Regions from separate parts of the Halalkalibacillus sediminis genome, predicted to be linked through region 1. Evidence: a T-box and tRNA genes for the amino acid it is inferred to sense, from the RefSeq annotation. Region 1 holds a T-box; the other holds one or more tRNA genes.
What was found. The T-box of region 1 lies ahead of CEY16_RS05080 (valine--tRNA ligase). A T-box ahead of a tRNA ligase gene usually reads a tRNA of that ligase, here a tRNA-Val.
Positions count from the first base shown of each region.

Region 2: it has a tRNA-Val gene. The T-box ahead of CEY16_RS05080 (valine--tRNA ligase) is inferred to sense a tRNA for this amino acid. The anticodon was not compared.

Region 1 covers NZ_PJNH01000001.1:959,683-970,039, forward strand. Annotated here, with positions in the region: gene CEY16_RS05080 (valine--tRNA ligase) at 1-2,299, opposite strand, end outside; T-box leader at 2,349-2,582, opposite strand; gene CEY16_RS05085 (hypothetical protein) at 2,688-2,876, shown strand; gene CEY16_RS05090 (LysM peptidoglycan-binding domain-containing protein) at 2,848-3,984, opposite strand; gene CEY16_RS05095 (hypothetical protein) at 4,166-4,591, shown strand; gene hemL (glutamate-1-semialdehyde 2,1-aminomutase) at 4,673-5,962, opposite strand; gene hemB (porphobilinogen synthase) at 6,010-6,987, opposite strand; gene CEY16_RS05110 (uroporphyrinogen-III synthase) at 6,987-7,748, opposite strand; gene hemC (hydroxymethylbilane synthase) at 7,748-8,680, opposite strand; gene CEY16_RS05120 (cytochrome C assembly family protein) at 8,718-9,545, opposite strand; gene hemA (glutamyl-tRNA reductase) at 9,565-10,357, opposite strand, start outside.
Region 2 covers NZ_PJNH01000001.1:212,865-223,221, forward strand. Annotated here, with positions in the region: gene CEY16_RS01160 (3-ketoacyl-ACP reductase) at 1-319, opposite strand, end outside; gene CEY16_RS01165 (YncE family protein) at 339-1,256, opposite strand; gene CEY16_RS01170 (YwaF family protein) at 1,345-2,058, opposite strand; gene CEY16_RS01175 (NAD(P)/FAD-dependent oxidoreductase) at 2,237-3,331, shown strand; gene CEY16_RS01180 (amidase) at 3,362-4,771, shown strand; gene CEY16_RS01185 (3D domain-containing protein) at 4,922-5,719, shown strand; gene CEY16_RS01190 (peptide chain release factor 3) at 5,857-7,449, shown strand; tRNA gene CEY16_RS01195 (tRNA-Val) at 7,647-7,718, opposite strand; gene CEY16_RS01200 (hypothetical protein) at 7,808-8,008, shown strand; gene CEY16_RS01205 (hypothetical protein) at 8,225-8,902, opposite strand; gene CEY16_RS01210 (ATP-binding cassette domain-containing protein) at 8,928-9,839, opposite strand; gene CEY16_RS01215 (hypothetical protein) at 9,839-10,357, opposite strand, start outside.

The DNA.
Region 1 (10,357 bases):
CATCAGTAGTCGTTTGGTCATTAGTTTTAATGACGATTTTAATTTCTTTAGACATTGGAGTATCTACTTCAGAACGCACATTACGAACGGATCGGATAATTTCCATCAAGCGAACCATTTCTTTTGATGATTGTTCGAAAGTTTTACTTCCATCTGTTTGTGGCCACGGGGCAACTGTAATTGAATCACCCTCATGAGGAATGTGTTGCCAAATTTCCTCTGTGATGAATGGCATGAACGGGTGTAACATTTTCAAAATAGAGTCTAATGTATGGACTAGTACTGACTTTGTCGCATGCTTTTTCTGTTCATCATCTCCGTATAACGGCAGCTTCGCCATTTCGATATACCAATCGCAGAAGTCATCCCAAATAAAGTTATAAAGGTAACGCCCTGCTTCACCGAAGTCGTAGCGATCGATGTGTCGTGTAACCTGCTCAATAGTCTCATTCAGACGAGTCAGTATCCACTCATCTGCAATTGACTTCTCCTGTTCCAAATCGATTTGATTATGCTGGAAGTCTTCCAAATTCATAATGACAAAGCGAGAAGCGTTCCATATCTTGTTCGCGAAATTCCAAGTCGCCTCTACCTTTTCCCAGTGGAAACGTAAATCCTGACCAGGAGATGAACCTGTAGATAAGAAGTAACGTAGCGAATCAGCACCATACTTTTCAATAACATCCATCGGATCAACACCATTACCGAGAGATTTACTCATCTTACGTCCTTCAGCGTCACGCACGAGCCCGTGTATCAACACGTCTTGGAATGGGCGGCGATCAGTGAATTGCTTCGACTGGAAGATCATACGAGATACCCAGAAGAAAATGATGTCATACCCTGTTACCAGTGCGTTCGTTGGGAAGTAGCGCTGGAAATCTTCACTCTCCTCATCTGGCCAACCCATCGTAGAAAAAGGCCAAAGTGCAGATGAAAACCAAGTATCTAGAACATCTTCGTCCTGTTCCCAGTTTTCAATATCTGATGGTTCTTCCCGACCAACATATAATTCTCCAGTTTCCTTATGATACCAAGCAGGAATTCTATGTCCCCACCATAATTGACGTGAAATACACCAATCTCTGATGTTCTCCATCCAACGAAGATAAGTACCTTCAAAACGATCAGGAACGAAATTGACTTTATCTTCTGTTTTCTGGAGTTTAATCGCTTCATCCGCTAGTGGCTGCATATTAACGAACCACTGCGTTGACAAGTAAGGTTCTACGACTGCATCGCTACGCTCGGAATGCCCTACCGAGTGCATATGTTCTTCGATATGGAATAGTACGCCTTCCTCTTGTAGGTCTTTTACTATTTTTTTGCGGCATTCAAAACGATCCAGACCTTCGTATTGTCCAGCGTTTTCATTCATCGTTCCACTTTCGTTCATAACTAGAACACGCTCTAAATTATGACGATTTCCGATTTCAAAGTCGTTCGGATCGTGTGCTGGTGTGATCTTAACAGCACCAGAACCAAATTCCATATCTACGTAATCATCTGCTACAATTTCCATCTCACGACCAATGATCGGAAGGATAACCTTTTCTCCGATCAGGTGCTTATAACGATCATCTTCCGGATGAACAGCAACAGCTGTATCTCCTAACATTGTTTCAGGTCGAGTGGTAGCTACTTCGATATGACCCTCTCCATTTTTAAGTGGATACTTCATGTGATAAAAAGCACCTTGCACCTCTTTATGGATTACCTCAATATCGGAAAGTGCTGTCTGTGTGCTTGGGTCCCAGTTGATGATATATTCACCACGGTAAATCAAATCTTTTTCATAAAGTGAGACGAATACTTCTTTAACCGCTTCAGACAGGCCATCGTCAAGTGTAAATCGCTCACGAGAGTAATCTAGTCCAAGGCCTAGTTTTTCCCACTGGGAACGGATGAACGATGCATACTCTTCTTTCCAATCCCAAGATTGTTCTAAGAATTTCTCGCGACCAAGGTCATAGCGAGATTTACCTTCTTCTTTAAGCTTTCCTTCTACTTTCGCCTGTGTCGCAATCCCAGCATGGTCCATACCTGGAAGCCATAATACATCGTAACCTTGCATCCTTTTATAGCGAGAAATAATGTCTTGCAATGTTGTATCCCAAGCATGGCCCAAATGAAGACGACCTGTTACATTCGGTGGGGGTATTACAATTGTAAACGGTTCTTTATTCGGATCATCCTTTGCTTCAAAGAATTTACCTTTCACCCAATAATCATAACGACCTTTTTCAATTTCCTCTGGATGATATTTTGGTGCCATCGATGTTTGATGTTCTTCAGCCATCGAAATCCCTCCTAATTTTTCATATAAAATAAAAAAATCTTTCCGTCCAATAAAGGACGAAAAGATTGTATTCGCGGTTCCACCTTCGTTGATAAACGATCACACTTGTCGCTTATCCACTCGATTCAATAACGGGATCTCCCGACTTCTCCTACTATCGTTCAAAGAAGCTGCATATTCAGAGCGACCTTCCAGACCTTCGTTACCGAGGAAGCTTTCAGCCGGTGACTTCCCTCTCTTTTTTCAGTATCCAATCTGTACTCTTCTCCTGCCAAGCATTTGCGTATCAATATTTGTATCTTATTGTATACAACTTCACAAGAAAAAGTCAATATTTTTCACACGTGTCATCGAATTTTTTCATAATTTAATAATGAGGAGGGAAATTATGAGTCGTTATTATCGCTATCGCTTACCCCCATGGGCTCGTAAATGTATATTTGTTATAGAGAAAGTGGTTCTGCCAATCATGATTTTCCAGTTGATCAGGACGCTCCTATGGCCCACCACATTGGATGTATTTTTAGCAGGTGCACTAGTAGGTCTATTTATTGCATTTTATCTTGAATGGATTTAACTTCACCAGAAGCTGGGACATATAACAAGTCACCTGCTTGCAAATCATGTCCGGCTTCTAACTGGTTGATACGTTCGAGTTTAGATACAGGTACTTTATAGTCCTCAGCAATTGACTGGATGGTTTCATTTTGTTGCACAAAACGAATTTTCATCTTAGTAGACCCTGCTTCACCATCCCTGAAAAAGTTAGACAAGTAACTAAGTCCTTTTTTCTTCTTTTTCCCATCTTCTACTTCTTCTTCAGGTGAAACGTTTTCATCTAGCTCAGATTCAGCTTCCATTTTCTCGTTTTCTTTTTGTTCAGCTTCTTGAACCATTTCCTTATTCTCTGGCGGCATATTCATTTCCGGCTTTTCTTCATATTCCGGCTCTGCATTGCTTTCAGGAACTTCTTCTTTTTTCGGTTGGTTTTGCTTTTTTGGTGAAACATTGTCTTCAGGTAGATTTTCTTCTTTTTTATAGAAAAAGTCCTTGAACGATTTAGATTCCTTCTTCTGCCAGAACTCACGACCCTTATCAGCAGATTGATCTTCCCTTTGTTCTGCTGGTTCAGACTCTGGTTCATTGTAAGAGGATGGTGGTTGAGGCGGTTGGTATGGTTGCTGGAACGTTACATCTTGTGGTGGGATGCCCTTAAGAGAAAAATCTGAGTTTGCCTCTGATGAAGATTGGTCATTCCACTCGACACCCTCCAAACGAATCTTCGTAAAAACGTTCATCGTGCTTGGTTCTGGAATTTCGTAATCGAAGTATTGCACCTCGACTCTCAATTCATCGGTTTCGTTGATCTTACTCCTCGGTATTGTAATATCTACCGGGATTGGATATTGAAAATTAGTAAACCCATTGTCCAACGCACGTACATGATGAACATAATTATTCTCTTCTTGATCATCAACCATATACAAAGGTGCCTCGCTAGCCATAGATTGATAATCCCCTGAAATCACCAGTACTCCTCTTAACTGGATGAAATCATCTTCATGAATCACACTTATTTCAGGTTCAACCGATATGCCATATAAATCATCAATCTCATCACCTTGTCTGAAATTGATCTTCTCACTCAAATCGAATAAAAACGGATCATTCTCATAGTGGCTCAATGATAGTCCCCCTTTGACCTCTTTATCACTAGGTATATGTGCTACCATATGAAAAAAGAACAAGCGATTTTGGTAAGTTCATTCTTCTTTACATAGAAAATGCAACAAAGGGAAAATTTTTTACTATTTTCTAAAAAAGATAATATGTATGTTAATATCTTCCTTAAGGGAGTGTTGATTGATGAAAAGGTTAGTCTGGTATTTGAGTTGGGTGATCATCATTATATTTATAATTAATGCTGGTGTACAATACCGTATCCATTTAACACTAGAGGCCAATACGGAATTTGTGACATGGCCTTATTATTCATTTCTAGCTATTTTTCCGATCTTGATCGGTATCCTACTTCGATTACCTCAATTCATTTTAGAGATAAAATCAAAACAACCATGGACATTTGACTGGTTAAAATTACTAGTTATTGGGTTACCTGCTTTGTATGTAACCCTGATGCCGTTGTTCTATTTTCTGGTACCTTTTGAACTACTTTTTCAAAACGAAATTATTAGTGGCAGAGGAGAATATTTTACTATAACGGCAGGCATCGTTTTTGGTTTCGTTCTTTTAGATAGTTTGAAAAAAGATAGAGGAAGCTATCAAAGATAAATTTTATAGGTGACTCATTTTTTCAATATAAAAAAGACACTTGGAATTAAATCCAAGTGTCTTTTATTTACTCATATCTTTTTATTTCATATACAAAGCAAATGCCTTTCCAGCTGCTTCGATTGTCTCCTCAATATCCTCGTGAGAGTGGGCAGTCGAAAGGAACATGCCTTCGAATTGAGATGGTGGCAAGAAGACGCCTTGCTCTGCCATTTCACGATAATATTTTGCGAACCAGTCCAAGTCAGAGGATTTAGCCGTTTCAAAATTCACAACAGGTTGATCTGTGAAAAAGAATCCTATCATGGATCCAGCGCGGTTGACCTGTAATGGTACTCCATGGTTTTTCGCGGCTTGCTGGAGTCCGTCGATCAGTCGATCCGCTTTTTCATTGATTTCATCATATGATTGAGGTGTCAACTGACTCAGAGTCTCATAACCTGCTGCCATCGCAAGTGGATTCCCTGACAATGTTCCGGCTTGATAAATATCACCTGCTGGAGCAATGCGTTCCATGATGTCACGGCGTCCACCATAAGCACCAACTGGCAATCCTCCACCAATCACCTTTCCTAGACAAGTCAAATCTGGAGTCACACCGAAATGTCCTTGTGCACAGTTATAACCGACACGGAATCCTGTCATTACTTCATCAAAAATCAACAGAGAGCCGTTGTTTTCGGTCACTTCACGTAAATGTTCCAAGAAGCCGTCGACAGGAGGCACTACTCCCATATTACCCGACACTGGTTCAACAATTACCGCTGCCAAATCATCACCGTATTCTTTAATTACATAATCGACACTTTCTTTATCGTTATAAGGTACAGTTATCGTGTTCTGAGCGATAGACTCAGGTACTCCTGGACTATCCGGTAGACCTAACGTTGCTACCCCAGAACCAGCTTTGATCAACAGTGAATCACCGTGACCGTGATAGTTACCTTCAAATTTCAAGATTTTATTACGACCTGTATAGCCACGCGCCAAACGAAGAGCACTCATCGTCGCTTCAGTCCCTGAGTTGACCATACGTACCATTTCGATTGATGGCACTCGCTCCATCACTAACTTGGCTAACTTGTTTTCATACTCGACGTTTGCACCGAAGCTTGTCCCTTTTTCCATAACATCTTTCAACACAGATATCACATGATCATTAGCGTGACCTAGAATCAATGGGCCCCAGCTTAATACATAATCGATATATTCATTTCCATCGACATCGTAAATGCGAGAACCCTTCCCTTTTTCCATATAAATCGGGTCCATATCAACAGAATTAAATGCACGGACTGGTGAATTCACTCCACCTGGCATCAAATCGACCGCTTCATCAAAAAGTTGTTTTGAACGTTCATTCAAACTCATCCATTATCGCTCCTTTAACGAATTCATTACTACATCTATTACCACTTCTAACCTTTATTCAACCATTTAGCCACGTCTTTCGCGAAGTAAGTGATGATTAAGTCCGCCCCTGCACGCTTCATGGAAGTTAACTTTTCAAGAACAATCTCACGCTCATCAACCCATCCATTTGCAGCAGCCGCTTTGATCAACGAGTACTCACCACTCACGTTGTATGCCACGATTGGCAGTGGATAGCGATCCTTCAACTCTCTCATGATATCGAGATAACTCAACGCAGGCTTGACAATTAAAAAGTCTGCTCCTTCTTCTACATCAGACTCAGCTTCTCGCTGTGCTTCTAAACGATTTGCTGGGTCCATTTGATATGTCTTACGATCACCAAATTGAGGTGTGCTATGAGCTGCATCACGGAATGGACCGTAAAATGCCGAAGCATACTTCACCGCATAAGACATGACTGGGATATGTTCGTATCCTGCTTGATCAAGTCCGTCACGTATTGCAGCCACGAATCCATCCATCATGTTCGACGGAGCAATGATATCAGCACCCGCTTCTGCTTGAGTTACCGCAGTCTGAACCAACAATGGCAAAGTCGCATCATTATCGACATATTGGTTTTTAATCACACCACAATGTCCGTGCGAAGTATATTGGCACAAGCAAGTATCAGCCACAACGACCAAATCAGGATGGTTCGCCTTGATTTGACGTGTCGCTCGTTGAACAATTCCTTCTTGTTGATAAGCTTCCGTACCGACTTCATCTTTTTCCTTTGGCACACCAAATAAAATAATCGAACGAATACCTAGATTAACCACTTCATCAATTTCAGCATCTAAGTAATCAAGCGATACCTGGTGCACACCTGGCATCGATTTCACAGCGTTGCGCTTCCCATCTTCCTCTAATACAAACAAAGGATAAATTAAATCTTCCGTATGCAAATGCGTCTCGCGAACCATCGCACGAATATTATCAGACGTACGCAATCTGCGGTGACGATCAAAGAACAAATCCATTACAACATACCCCTCTCATAACAATCCACAATAATATCCGCTAATTCATCAAGTGTATAATTCTCAGGCAATATGACCGTTTCAAAACCAACTTCTTGAGCGCGCTGAGCAGTAGTTGGCCCAATACAGAAGCAAGGTTTTGTCAACCATACATCAACAGAGTCCTCAGAAAGTTCCATCCACGCGTCTATCGTAGAGGGAGAAGAGAACACCCAAGCATCTACAGACTCCATCCCTATCAATCGATTAGCCGCTTCACGATTAGTTGACGTTTCATAAACCGTCACACTCTCGAACTCAACCCCATTTTCTTTAAAAAAGACATCGAGCACCTCGCGTGAAAGATTTCCCTTCACTAGCAACACACTCTCAGGCCCCATTTCTAAGAACTGGGGACCCATATGTTCTGCATCAAATGTAGTCGGGACAAAGTCAACGTCAGGTACATACTCCTTCAAATAATCTTCAGTTTTCGACCCGATAGCTGCAATCTTTTTAGATTGAATTGTAGAATGAGAAATCCCCTCTTGATCTAAAGACTCAAAAAAGAACCTTACACCATTCACACTTGTGAAAAGGAGCCATTCAAATCGATCCAAATTCTCTAGTACTGTTTGAGCTGATTCATCAAGAATGTGTCTGAACTTGATCAGTGGTAAACCTACAACCTCAGCACCTTGTCTTTCCAATGTACCAACAAACGATAAAGCATGTTCACGCTCTCGCGAAACTACAATATTTTTTCCGCGTAAAGAACTCATTACTGTTCGTCCATTTCTTCTTTCGCTTTTTCAACAAGCTCTTTAGCACCTTGCTTAATTAGAGACTCAGCAGCTATGTTTCCAGCTTCTACTGCATCTTTAGAACGAGATACTTCCTTCAATACAGTTTTACCATCTGAGGAAGAAACTAACGCAGTCAACACAACTTCGTCTCCTTCTTTCACTGCGTAACCAGCAATAGGGACAGAACAACTGCCTTCAAGTAAGCTCAAGAAACGTCGTTCTGCAGCAACTGTTTCAGCTGTATATTCATCATTGATCTTTTCAATCAACTGAATTAAATCTTCATCATCTGAACGGCACTCAAGAGCTAATGCTCCTTGACCAACCGCAGGAAGACATTTTTCAGGCTCTAGTAGTTCAGTAACAATGTCCGTCGACCAGCCCATTCGTTTAAGACCAGCTGCAGCCAAGATGATTGCATCGAAGTCCTCTTCTTTCAATTTACGTAGTCGAGTTTCGATATTTCCACGTATCCACTGGATTTTAAGGTCAGGACGATATGCCAAGATCTGAGCTCCACGTCTTAAGCTACTTGTACCGATAATAGCTCCTTCCTTCAGATCATCCAATCCGATATGATCGTTAGAAATGAATGCATCTCTGTGATCCTCACGCTCAGGAACACAACCAATCATCAAACCTTCAGGCATTTTAGACGGCATATCTTTCATACTATGTACCGCCATATCAATTTCGTAATTGTACATCGCCTCTTCAATCTCTTTAACAAAAAGGCCTTTACCGCCAACTTTTGATAAGGTGACATCAAGGATCTTATCACCTTTTGTTACAATCTGCTTAATTTCGAAAGAGTATTCATCTGTTTTCTTCTCAAGTTGATCGATCACCCACTGCGTCTGAGTCATCGCTAGATTACTTCTTCTTGAACCAATAATGATATTTCTCATGAAAAATCCTCCTGACCGATTGCTTTAGTGCAATCTCTTATAAAAAGTGAAAGTTTGTAAACAATGAAACAAATATATAATTTAATAATAAAATAGAAAACGCGATCGCATTGAACAAGGCAATATTCTTCCCTACGATTTTCTTTGAAACCCTTAAATATAAAATAACACAATAGACAATCAGTACGACAAAAGAGCCTACTGTCTTTGCGTCAATCCAGTAAAACAAATCATCAGTCGTATACGCCCAAGATACACCTAATATTAAAGCGATCAGTAATACTGGAGTTGCCAAAATCATCATCAGAAACGATAAATTATCAAGTTGTCCTAAACTACCAATGCGCCGTAGTAGTTGCGGCCACTTTTTCTTTTTCAAAAGATAGAATTGCACAATATACAAAGCCGAAAACGCGAACGATAGCGTGAACAAAGTGTAAGCAATGAACGCCAACACAATGTGTGCCAGTAATAATTCACCAATAAATTGGCCACTAAAAAGCGTATCACTCTGAATTGTATTTGAAACGAGAAAACCCATCATCATCATGAATCCTACTAAATTTATAACAAATACGATAAAGTCAACTTTATAAAAATAGTTGATGACGATTGACACTAACAATATTAACCAAGCGTAAAAATATAAACCTTCTGCTAAGTTGAATACAGGTAACGTCGATGTGATATATATTTTTGTAAATAAAAAAATGGTTTGAAGGATCCAAACCACTAAAAGTAACCAGAAGGCCAATTGATTAGCCTTCCGGTCCCGTTGCACGAAATCATAGAAATAACAAATCAAACTTAATCCATATAGAATTACAATAATTTCATAGACTCGAAAATATTCAAAAACACTCATGTGAGCGTCCCTCAAATCACTAGCTCGTTAAAGCTTTAATCAAACTTGCAATCGGCAGTGACTGATTCACTGATTCATGACTTTGGTGTTTCTTGCTTTGGTTGGTCAGTTCTTGCTGCACTTCCTCTTCTATTCCGAATATCTGAACGAACAATTTCAATACGTCATCAGAGTGCTCTTCTCCGGCCATTTCTTTTGCCTGGAGTATCGGTTCCTTGAGCATTTGATTAACGATACTTTTCGTGTGCTTATTCAATACTTTACGCTCACGGTCTGTCAGGTTCGGCATTTTACGCTCAATTGATGCCATTGTGTCTTTCTGGATATTAAGTGCTTTTGTACGTAGCGCAGAAATCACTGGTACGACACCTAGCGTGGTAATCCACTCATCAAAGTCCGTCAGCTCAGATTCGATCATCGACTCAATCTCAGAAGCAGCTTTTTGACGCTCTGATAAGTTTTGGTCCACTATCCCTTGTAAATCGTCGATATCATATAAAAAGACGTTCTCAAGTTTATCGATTTCAGGGTCCAAATTACGTGGTACTGCAATATCCACTAAAAATAGTGGTTTACCATTACGTTTTTTAAGCAATGGCTTCATATTTTCTTTCGTAAGCATATATTCTTCAGTGCTAGCTGAAGCAATCAAAATATCCGCACTTTCAAGTACATCATCAAATTGATCTAATGAAGCTGCTTGTCCAGAGAAGCGTTCAGCAACTTCTTCTGCTTTATTCAGTGTCCGATTCACTACGGTTATGTTATGGACACCTGAGCCGTGCAAGTTCTTCACTGCAAGCTCGCCCATT
Region 2 (10,357 bases), 750 kb from region 1:
CTGCAGGATCAGCATCTAACATCGTTCCTTTCGATCCGATTCCTGCGTTATTGATTAGAATATCAGCAGGGCCAACTTTATTTTTCAAATCCAGGATCGCCTGTTCAACGGCAGTTAGGTCTGAAATATCTACTGGTTCAAAAGCGACGTTCACACCATAGCTCTCAACTTCTTTTGCCACTGCTTGAAGGTTACTTTCAGTTCTTGCAATCAGGGCTAAATGTACACCTTCTTTTGCTAATGAGAGGGCGGTAGCTTTGCCGATTCCACTACCTGCCCCAGTGACATACGCAACTTTTCCTTTAATTTCTTGTGCCATTTTTTCATCCTTCCTTCAATTATTTAGATAAATAAGCAATGCCGTCTGGATGGATTCCAACCTCAATCCTTTCAGTTTCTTTTAAGGTTTCCATATCAATAATTGAAATATCGTTGGTTTTATTATTAGCAACATAAGCGAATTTTCCGTCAGGTCGGAATACGATTCCACCAGCCCAGATGCCGACAGGAATGCGTTTAATTTCCCACGGCCTAACTTGTCCATTAATTTTCTGTTCAGTTAAAATCACTGAGATATCAGCTGAATAGCGGTTAGCGGTCAAAGCATATTTACCATCAGGAGAAAATACCAAACGAACTGGGCATGCACCGATTTTTCTTTTAAACAAAACCTCATAGTTTTCGCGATCGATTACAAATAGGGTATCTTCATCTTGGTTCGCTACATATATATGCTTCCCGTTTGGATGTACAGCTAATCCTTCAGGCCCTTTCCCTACAGGGAAATGATTCACGACTGATTCACTCTCAACATCAATTTCTGTGACATTATCACTTCCGATATTAGGAACATAAACAGTCTTGCCGTCTGGTGAGAAGGAGATCATATGAGAATGCTTCTGGTGAGTAGGAAATACATTTTCAATTTCATCAGTTTCTGTATCAATCAGAAAGATTTTACTTGTAAAAGTTGAAGCTAGATATAGTTTCTTACCATCATTCGTAAGCTCCACCCCATGAGGAAATTTGAAATCTACATGTTCGATCGTTTTAATGATTTGAAAAGAATCATTATCCATGACATCTAATTTATTTCCTAGAGAACAAGCGATATAAGTTTTCTTAGCATCTTTTGAAACGACTATCTCGTGAGGGTTGTGCGATGTTTCGACTGTTTGGACGACTTTCTTACTTTCCATATCGACGATAGAAAGCGTATCTTCGTCTTTATTAAGTACAATTAAATGGTTAGACATGAACAGACCTCCTAATTATTTCGAATCACGAATTTATTTTAACACTCTAATATTTTAATTTGGTAATGATATGGTTGAATACATTCATTTAAAAGAGCTTGCGTTGAAATTTTGATACCAACAAATATATAAGTAAGAAGATTAGAATTGCTACTATCTCTAGTGATAAGATATACCAAGGATAAGGCCCGAGATAGTCGATGATACTTGAATTACTAGGTTTGTGAGCCAGGAACATATAATTAGATCCAAGTTGTTGGTTTATGATGAAAATGATGGTTGCTAATAAATTAAGAAACACAAATGAGCGAATGACAGATGAAAAAGTAAGTAAGAACTTTTCAACCCATAACATATAGAAACATGAAAGTATGATGGCTATGTGTGCAATAAAAAACTGAAAGAACCGTAAATGAGGGTAACCGAAGAATAGTTCTGGTGTTATGATTGCGATGACTGCTCCAGCCATACTTATGAAAAAGCACACTTCGAATACACGATAATTTTTGGAAATCAGCATGAACACACATAAGTATATGGATAAAGAACAAAGCTGAAGTGGTAGGTTGATACTTACATCCCAGCGACCATTCCAAAGAAACCAAAGGTGAAAAGTGATCTCGCTTATAAGTAAAAGGAAAACAAGAAAAACGGTCACGATTTTTTTATAAGAGTGAAGTTGATGGCGGAGTTTATATAAAACTGCAATGGAAAGAAACATAAAAGCAATCGCCAATATATGTGTCATGGAGAAAGTTTGAAATGGATACATATCACGTTCAAAACCAATAATCTCGGTCATTTTCAAGCTCCTTCCTATACTAACTGTACCATAATATTTTTCGCATGATGAAGCTTGTATTGGTAGACTTTAAATGGGGTTTGTTTAGAACTTTAGAATGTATAACATTGTTAATGGATAATAGTATGTGAAAAATTTTGGGCGTCAAGCCAAGCTTTTCTAAAAAGGAGTACAATTCATGAAACCATATATCATAGTCGGAGCAGGAATACTGGGGGCTTCTACAGCCTTCCATCTCGCTGAAAAAGGTCATCAAGTCATTTTAATTGATAAAAAGGACGTTGGCGAAGCGACAAGAGCTTCTGCCGGTATCATCAGCCCATGGCTTTCACAAAAACAAAATCCAGAATTGTACGATGTAATTCGATTAGGTGCATCTTACTATCCTCAACTGATCGGTCGACTAAAGGAAATCGGAATCAATCATTTAGGCTACGACCAAGTTGGTTCATACCATTTACACAAGAGTCATGACAAATTAGAAAAAATGATGGAAGATGCAAAAGATAGAAGGACAGCAGCTCCCGAAATTGGTAAAGTTTCTCTCGTGAAAGGAGAAAGCATCTCAAAATCCGTGCCAGTTGTGGGGGACCGGATGGGTGCAGTCTTCATTGAGGGAGGAGCTAAAGTCAATAGCGAAATCTTTCGCAATGCATTGATAGAAGGTGCCAAATACCATGGTGCAGAAATTATAGAAGGACAAGCTGAATTGAAGCGTAACGATTTGCCACGAGTCCATGTTAATGATCAAACCCTTGAAGCTGAAAAAGTGATTGTCACAACTGGTGCTTGGGCAAATTCATTATTAAAAGAAGTAGGTATCAATTTTAATGTCTATTCGACAAAAACACAGACAATTAAACTTCGCTTACCTGAAGCAGATACTTCAAAGTGGCCTGTTGTAATGTTACCGAACAACAAATATATAGTAGGCTTCAATAATCATGAGGTATTAGTTGGCGCTGAGCACCATGAAAATCACGATTTTGAAAGTTTTCAATCTGCTTCTGCTGTATTCGATCTTTTAAAAGTTGCTTTTAAATTTGCACCAGGGTTGAAGGAAGCTGAAATAATCGAATCTAGAGTAGGGTTCAGACCAATAGGTGAAAAAAATCATCCGGTTTTCGGAAAACATCCGACAAATGAAAAGTTAATTATAGCAAACGGTCTTGGAGCCTCCGGTATGACAAGTGGTCCTTTTTTAGGTTTAGAAATTGCCAAAATTGCATTGAACGAGGAAACACATTTGGATCAAACTATTTATCAATATTAATTAGAAGAATTATTGAAAGGATTTGAATGTATGTCAAACCTACAAGCGTTACAACACATTGATGCAACAAGACAAAAAGAGTTAATTGATAGACGAGAGATCTCTTCATTAGAGTTGACTCGATATTATATCGAACAAATTGAAAAGAAAAATCAAAATTTGAATGCTGTCGTGTATGAAATGTTCGATGAGGCACTCCATCAGGTGAAGGAAGGGAAAATATTCGACGGTCCTTTTTCAGGTATGCCTTTCCTTATAAAAGATTTGAATTCGATTAAAGGACATCCAGCTACCAGTGGATCCGAAATGTTACAAAATTTCACACCTACTCAGGATGATGAAATTGTTCGTAGATTTCGAGAGGCTGGCCTCGTTTTTCTAGGAAAAACGAATACCACAGAATTCGGTTTTTTACCTACAACAGAGCCTACCCTTTTCGGTCCAACAAGGAACCCATGGAACACGACGTTATCAGCTGGTGGATCAAGTGGTGGGGCAGCTGCAGCAGTGGCATCAGGGATGATTCCGTTCGCACATGCAAGTGATGGGGGAGGCTCAATTAGAATTCCTGCTTCCGCCTGCGGGCTTTTTGGATTCAAGCCATCTCGTGGGGTACTACCATACTCTATGTATATGAATCATTTGTCAGTTAACCATGCTGTTACGCGTTCAGTAAGGGATAGTGCAGGTTTACTTGATGTATTGAAGGGTGGGACTTCGTATGAACTATATCCCACACTTGATCAAAGTTCCAGTTTCTCTTCATCCCTTGAAAAGCCTACTCAGAAATTACGAATAGCATATTCTTCAGATTTCGGTGGTCAGGTAGAAATCGATCAGGATACTCGTCAAGCTCTGAATCAGACCGTTCAATTATTGAGGGGATTAGGCCATGAAGTTGTGGAAATGGATCCTCCTATTGATTTCTCAAACTTTACAAAACACTTTATGAATATCTGGTTGGCTGCGGGCTCCGTTATCATCGACCACCTCGGAAAGGCGAGTGGAGAAGAGCCCTCAGAAAAAAACCTAGAGCCATTGTCATTTAACGTTTTGAAGGAAGGGGAAAAGCTCACAGCGTTCACATATGAGGAGTCAAGAGTACTTATTCAATTAGAAGTTCAAAAATATCTATCTATGTTTCGAGAATTCGATGTTTTGCTTTCACCCGTCATGAATACCACACCGAAAACTTTAGGTTCTTTTCAATCTGATGACATTCATTCGATGCACACTACTATGATGGAATATTGTAGTTTCACTCAAATTGCGAACGTATCAGGACAACCTTCTATGAGTGTACCACTTCATTGGACGGATGAAGGACTGCCGGTGGGTATGCAGTTTACTGGCCAAATAGGTGATGATGCTGATTTATTCAAACTAGCCAGTCAACTAGAGAATGCACAACCTTGGTTCCATCAATATAAGGCACTATAGAAGTATTAAACGAATTCTATTAATCTATCTTCTTTTAAATGAAGTTACATGATTGTAACCTGCGTAAATTCTTCTTAACCTCACTGTAACCCAAAATGGTAGATTCATATGTTAAGCTACGCTTGTACCATTTAAAAGGAGGAATGCAACATGAAAAAAGTCGCTGTATCACTTGCGACAGGCATAGTACTTGCAGGAGCGGGTGCTTACTCTGCAGCAGCAGACGGAAGTCACGAAGTCAAAAGCGGAGACACTCTATGGGGGATTTCCCAAGAACACAACACTTCAGTTGATGAAATAAAAGATATAAACAACTTAGATTCAAACTTAATTCTCCCTGGAGATTCTATAAAGTTATCAGGAAGCACCAACACTGAAGGGACTTACAAAGTCCAATCAGGAGATACTCTTTGGGGAATTTCCCAAGAACAAGGTGTACAAGTTAACCAACTTAAACAATGGAACGATTTACAATCTGATCTAATCTTAGTTGGTCAGGAACTAGCTCTTGACGGTCAATATACTGCAGAGACAGCAAACCAAAGCACTTCAAATAACGAAGCTACTGAATCAAGTCAATCTGAACAAGCAGCTGATGAATCAGCATCTGCTTCTGAGTCTAACGTTGAACAAGCTTCCCAAGAAGTAGCGGGAGAAACTTTCACCGTATCAGCAACAGCTTATACTGCTGATTGTGCAGGATGTTCAGGCATAACTGCTAATGGAACGAACTTGAACGAAAATCCAAATGCAAAAGTAATTGCAGTAGATCCAAATGTTATTCCATTAGGCACTAAAGTATATGTTGAAGGTTATGGTGAAGCTATCGCAGCTGACACTGGCGGAGCAATCAAAGGTAACAAAATTGATTTACACGTACCAACAAAAGCAGAGGCTTTTGACTGGGGCGTACGAAACGTAGAAATCACAATCTTAGATGAACAATAAAATAAGATGAATTGAAAGCTATAAGGCCAATAGGCTTTATAGCTTTTTTTATGTTTGATTTAGTTACTACCCGAGTAATATCGAGTATGATAAGATGTGAATGGAATAATAATTGTAGACATTGAGAGGAAACTGAAATGAGTATACATGAAGAAGCAAATAAAAGAAGAACTTTTGCGATCATATCGCATCCGGATGCAGGTAAAACTACGTTGACCGAAACGTTATTATTGTTCGGGAATTTAATCCGGTCAGCAGGAACTGTCAAAGGGAAAAAATCAGGAAAGTTCGCTACTTCGGATTGGATGGAGATTGAGAAACAACGTGGAATATCTGTTACCTCAAGTGTGATGAATTTTCCATACAAAGGACTTGAAGTCAATATTTTAGACACTCCCGGTCACGAAGATTTCAGTGAGGATACTTACAGGACATTAACTGCAGTAGATAGTGTTGTCATGATCATTGATGCGACAAAAGGAATTGAAGCTCAGACGAAGAAGCTATTCAAGGTATGTCGTATGCGTGGGATACCGATATTTACGTTCATCAATAAAATGGACCGTGAAGGTCGCGAGCCACTTGATTTATTAGAAGAAATCGAAGAAGTTCTGGATATTGAAACATATCCTATGAATTACCCTGCAGGAATGGGGAAAAGGTTTTTAGGGAATTTCGATCGACATGGTAATCAATTTGTACGATTTACTAGCAATGAAGAAGAGAAAGCTATTCCTTATGATGAGTTGGATGATCCTCAGTATGAACAAATGGTAGCAAAAGAAGAGTTTCAGTTGGCAAAAGATGAAGTATCCTTGCTGGATGAAGCTGGTGAAGAATTCTCGTTAGATGCAGTGTTATCGGGTAAGCAAACGCCCGTCTTTTTTGGAAGTGCCTTAGCACCGTTTGGAGTACAGACCTTCTTTGATACGTTCATGTCAATGGCTCCACCACCAGCTCCTAGAAAATCAACTCAAGGGGTTGTACAACCAGATAACCCTGATTTTTCAGGTTTTATCTTTAAGATCCAAGCCAACATGAACCCTGCTCATAGAGACAGAGTGGCATTCGTACGTGTCTGTTCAGGAAAATTCGAACGGGAAATGAGTGTCAAACTTGCTCGTACTGGAAAGAACATAAAACTTGCACAGTCTCAGCAATTTGTTGCTTCTTCACGAGACACCGTACAAGAAGCGTACGCTGGAGACATTATCGGTATTTACGATCCTAACGTGTACCGCATAGGTGATACTATTTTAGAAGGTAAAGAACTTTTCGAATATGATGAACTGCCACAATTTCCACCTGAACAATATAAAACAGTAACAGCGAAGAACGTTATGAAATCAAAGCAGTTCAAAAAGGGTATTGAACAACTCGTTCAAGAGGGAGCTATTCAGCTGTTCACTAAATATCGAACAGAGTCTTATATTATCGGGGCGGTTGGTGAACTTCAATTCGACGTATTCAAATATCGAATGCAGAATGAATACAACTCTGAAGTAATCTTGGAGAATATTGGCGAACGGGTACCAAGATGGATCGGCGATGAAAAAATAGATGATTCGCTTTTCGATGAACGTAATATGTTAGTAAAAGATCGAGATGGAACACCAGTTGTTTTATTCAAAAATGAATTCTCCTTGAACTGGTTCAAAGATAAACATCCAGATGTTGACTTGATAGACTTGTATGAAGCGAACGAATATAGTCAAAATCAATGGGGTTAAACTAGAAGGTAAGTCAGAAGAGCGGAGTAACTAGTCGCGAAAACAAAAAATCTCTTTAAACAATCAAAAAAAGGTTGGACCAAATTTTTGTCACAACCTTTTTTGATATATATTTACATAATTGAATATTAGAAAAAGAACCCCCCAGTCACGTGGTTCCACACGTAAGAGGGGGGTTCTTGGGGTTTGGCACCCAGTGACTCCGAGTGGGATCGAACCACCGACCCCTTGCCTGTCAAGCAAGTGCTCTCCCGCTGAGCTACGGAGTCAATTTAATGAACAAAACTAATTTTATCGACAAGTATTAATATAATGCCTTATACTATGGTTGTCAATATTTTTTTGGAGGTTAAGACTTATGATTGCTCGATTGATAACATACCTTTTGATAGGCGGATTACTTGTTGCTGCAGTTGCAGTGGCCGCACCTGAATACCTAGCATATCTTTGGATATTTTTTGGACTTTTATTGATTATCGCATTACTATCACTCGTGGTGCATTATGTTCGAAAAATGCTCAAAATTGTAAAAGAGGAGAAAAGGGACCATTCGTCCTGATTATTCGACTGGTTCGAAAAGGACGAATGGGAGGCTTTCTACTCTAATCTTCTCTCCTTCATTAAGCGTAATTTTGCTATATGAAGCTTCGCTTTCTCCCCGATTACTTCGTATACTCTTGTTTGTTGATCTTCTGAATAGATCTGCACATACTAGTGGCAATGGTTTTCAATTCATGTTTAAAAAAAGTCCATCTCATATAAAATTTCCTTTCCTTTATGATTCAACAGGATTCAAAAGGATGACGGGAAGCTTTTGGACTTTCACAACTTCACCTTTTTCTAAATTAATTGTAATAGTGTTCGAGCTCATTTCATTTGTCAGTAGTTCATAGACTTCAGGTTCTTCATTAAGATCGTAAATGTGTACATAGCCCAGCCCTTCTGGGGAGCTGATTTCATAGGTGCCCGCTTGGATATCTTTCCCTACATGCCATATGCCCGCCCCGAGTTCAGTTTTCATTTCTGTTTCTACTGGTTGAATTGAGAGGCTAGCTAGGCCATCGAAGAGGATATTGTCCGTGTCTTGAATATCAAGTGTCATGGTAGGAACACCGTATCTAGAGCCAAGCACACCGCTAAAAATGATGTCGTTATTTTCATCCGATACGTAAACATTTCCTGAACCGTTAGGAACCAGTTTATAACGGCCAGAATTCACGCTAATTGTTGTGCGGTCTTCGTCGTGTTCTAAAAACTCCTCAATGTTGCTAGCATTATCATTACTTCTGTCACTCGTCTCAAACAATTGCTCACTGACATTTTGTACCATTTGAGATTTTTCCTCTCCGACAATTTCGAAATTTCCCTGATAACTGTCGATGACTGGCGTAGATCTGTCAGTACAGCCAGTTAAAAGTAACACTGAGCCAAATAATAAAATAAATGGTTTCATTATCTACAAACTCCTATGTATATATTTAATTCCTAATATAGCTAATATCATGGTAATACTTTTCATAAAATTCAAGTGTGCCTAGAGTGCTGATATCCAACTCGTCATGGTTATATTCCAGTGCTATTTCGATCCACTCCATCTGGTCGGGGGACGGAAGTGTACTAAACGGGATGCAAAGCAATCGTTTAGAAATATAGTGGTGGTTTTCTGGTACATCATGCTTTTGAATAAAGTTTTCGTATTCAGTAGGGTTGAGTTCGAGCTTAATGAACGTTTCATCGTTGTTATTTACATCATGCTCATGGACAATCTTTCCTCCACGTAGAAACAGCACACGATCAGCATAAATATCGAGGTTTTCTAGAAGGTGGGAGGCAACAAACATGAGTTTGCCTTCGTGTTTCATTTCAATTAGCTTATCTGAAATTAAACTTACATTCGAAATATCAAGACCATTCATCACTTCGTCCATCAACATAACCGAGGAATCAGCTGCACGCATCATCGCAAAGCACAAGCGTTGCCTCATTCCAAGGGAATAGGTTTTGACTTTATTTCGTACATAATGATCCATATTTAATTCATCGATGATCGATTGAATTCCTTTTTTCTTCCCGTTCCACATATTTGCGAACAGTTTAATATGATCAACACCGGAAAGATCTTCAAACAAGTCATCTTGATTAGGGAGGTTCGTCAAACCCTGGTAAATTTTCACTTGGTCTTTCTCCGACTTGTATTCGTACTGCCCTTGAAAGACTACCTTACCCTCATCAGGTTTGAGATAATTGGAGATTACATTGAACATCGTAGTTTTTCCTGTACCGTTAGGAGCAGCAATCCCAATCACCTCTCCCTCAGTAGCAGAAAAATCTAATTGATCAAGTACTTTATTATCTTTAAAGGCCACGGATATATTTTTCAACTTCAACATTAGCGTTCACTCCCACTGCCCGGAATCAAACGAGCAAATTTTGTGTTCTTTTCTCGGAATTGGTTTCTGATTGACATTAAGACTGCAAGTACAACAATGAGAGACATTAAAGCCAACCAAATCAGCCCATATGATAAGTCGATGGAAGGATTATTGTAAGCTGAAGCCGTCTCACCTGATAAGATACCCTTAAAATCAAGTGCGGTAAGAGGTTGAATGAAGCTCCAATCTTCACCAATTGACGTTACCAGTAAAGGTAATAAAACAATGCTCAGCCCAACTAACAGGTTGGCAAAGGAGTTTTTCATCCAGTAGTTCATTAGTAAAGATAACGATAAAATGAAAATTATTGTAAGAATAAAGAAAGCCGAAGCAATGATTACATATTGCCAAACTGGCACTGCAAGGAAATCGTTATTCCAATAAATGATCGTAGGGCTATTAAAGTTTCCTAGTCCATTTGTGTTTTTGGCGTAGACGATCATCGAGATTGCCCCAAGGATTAAAGCAAACATCAA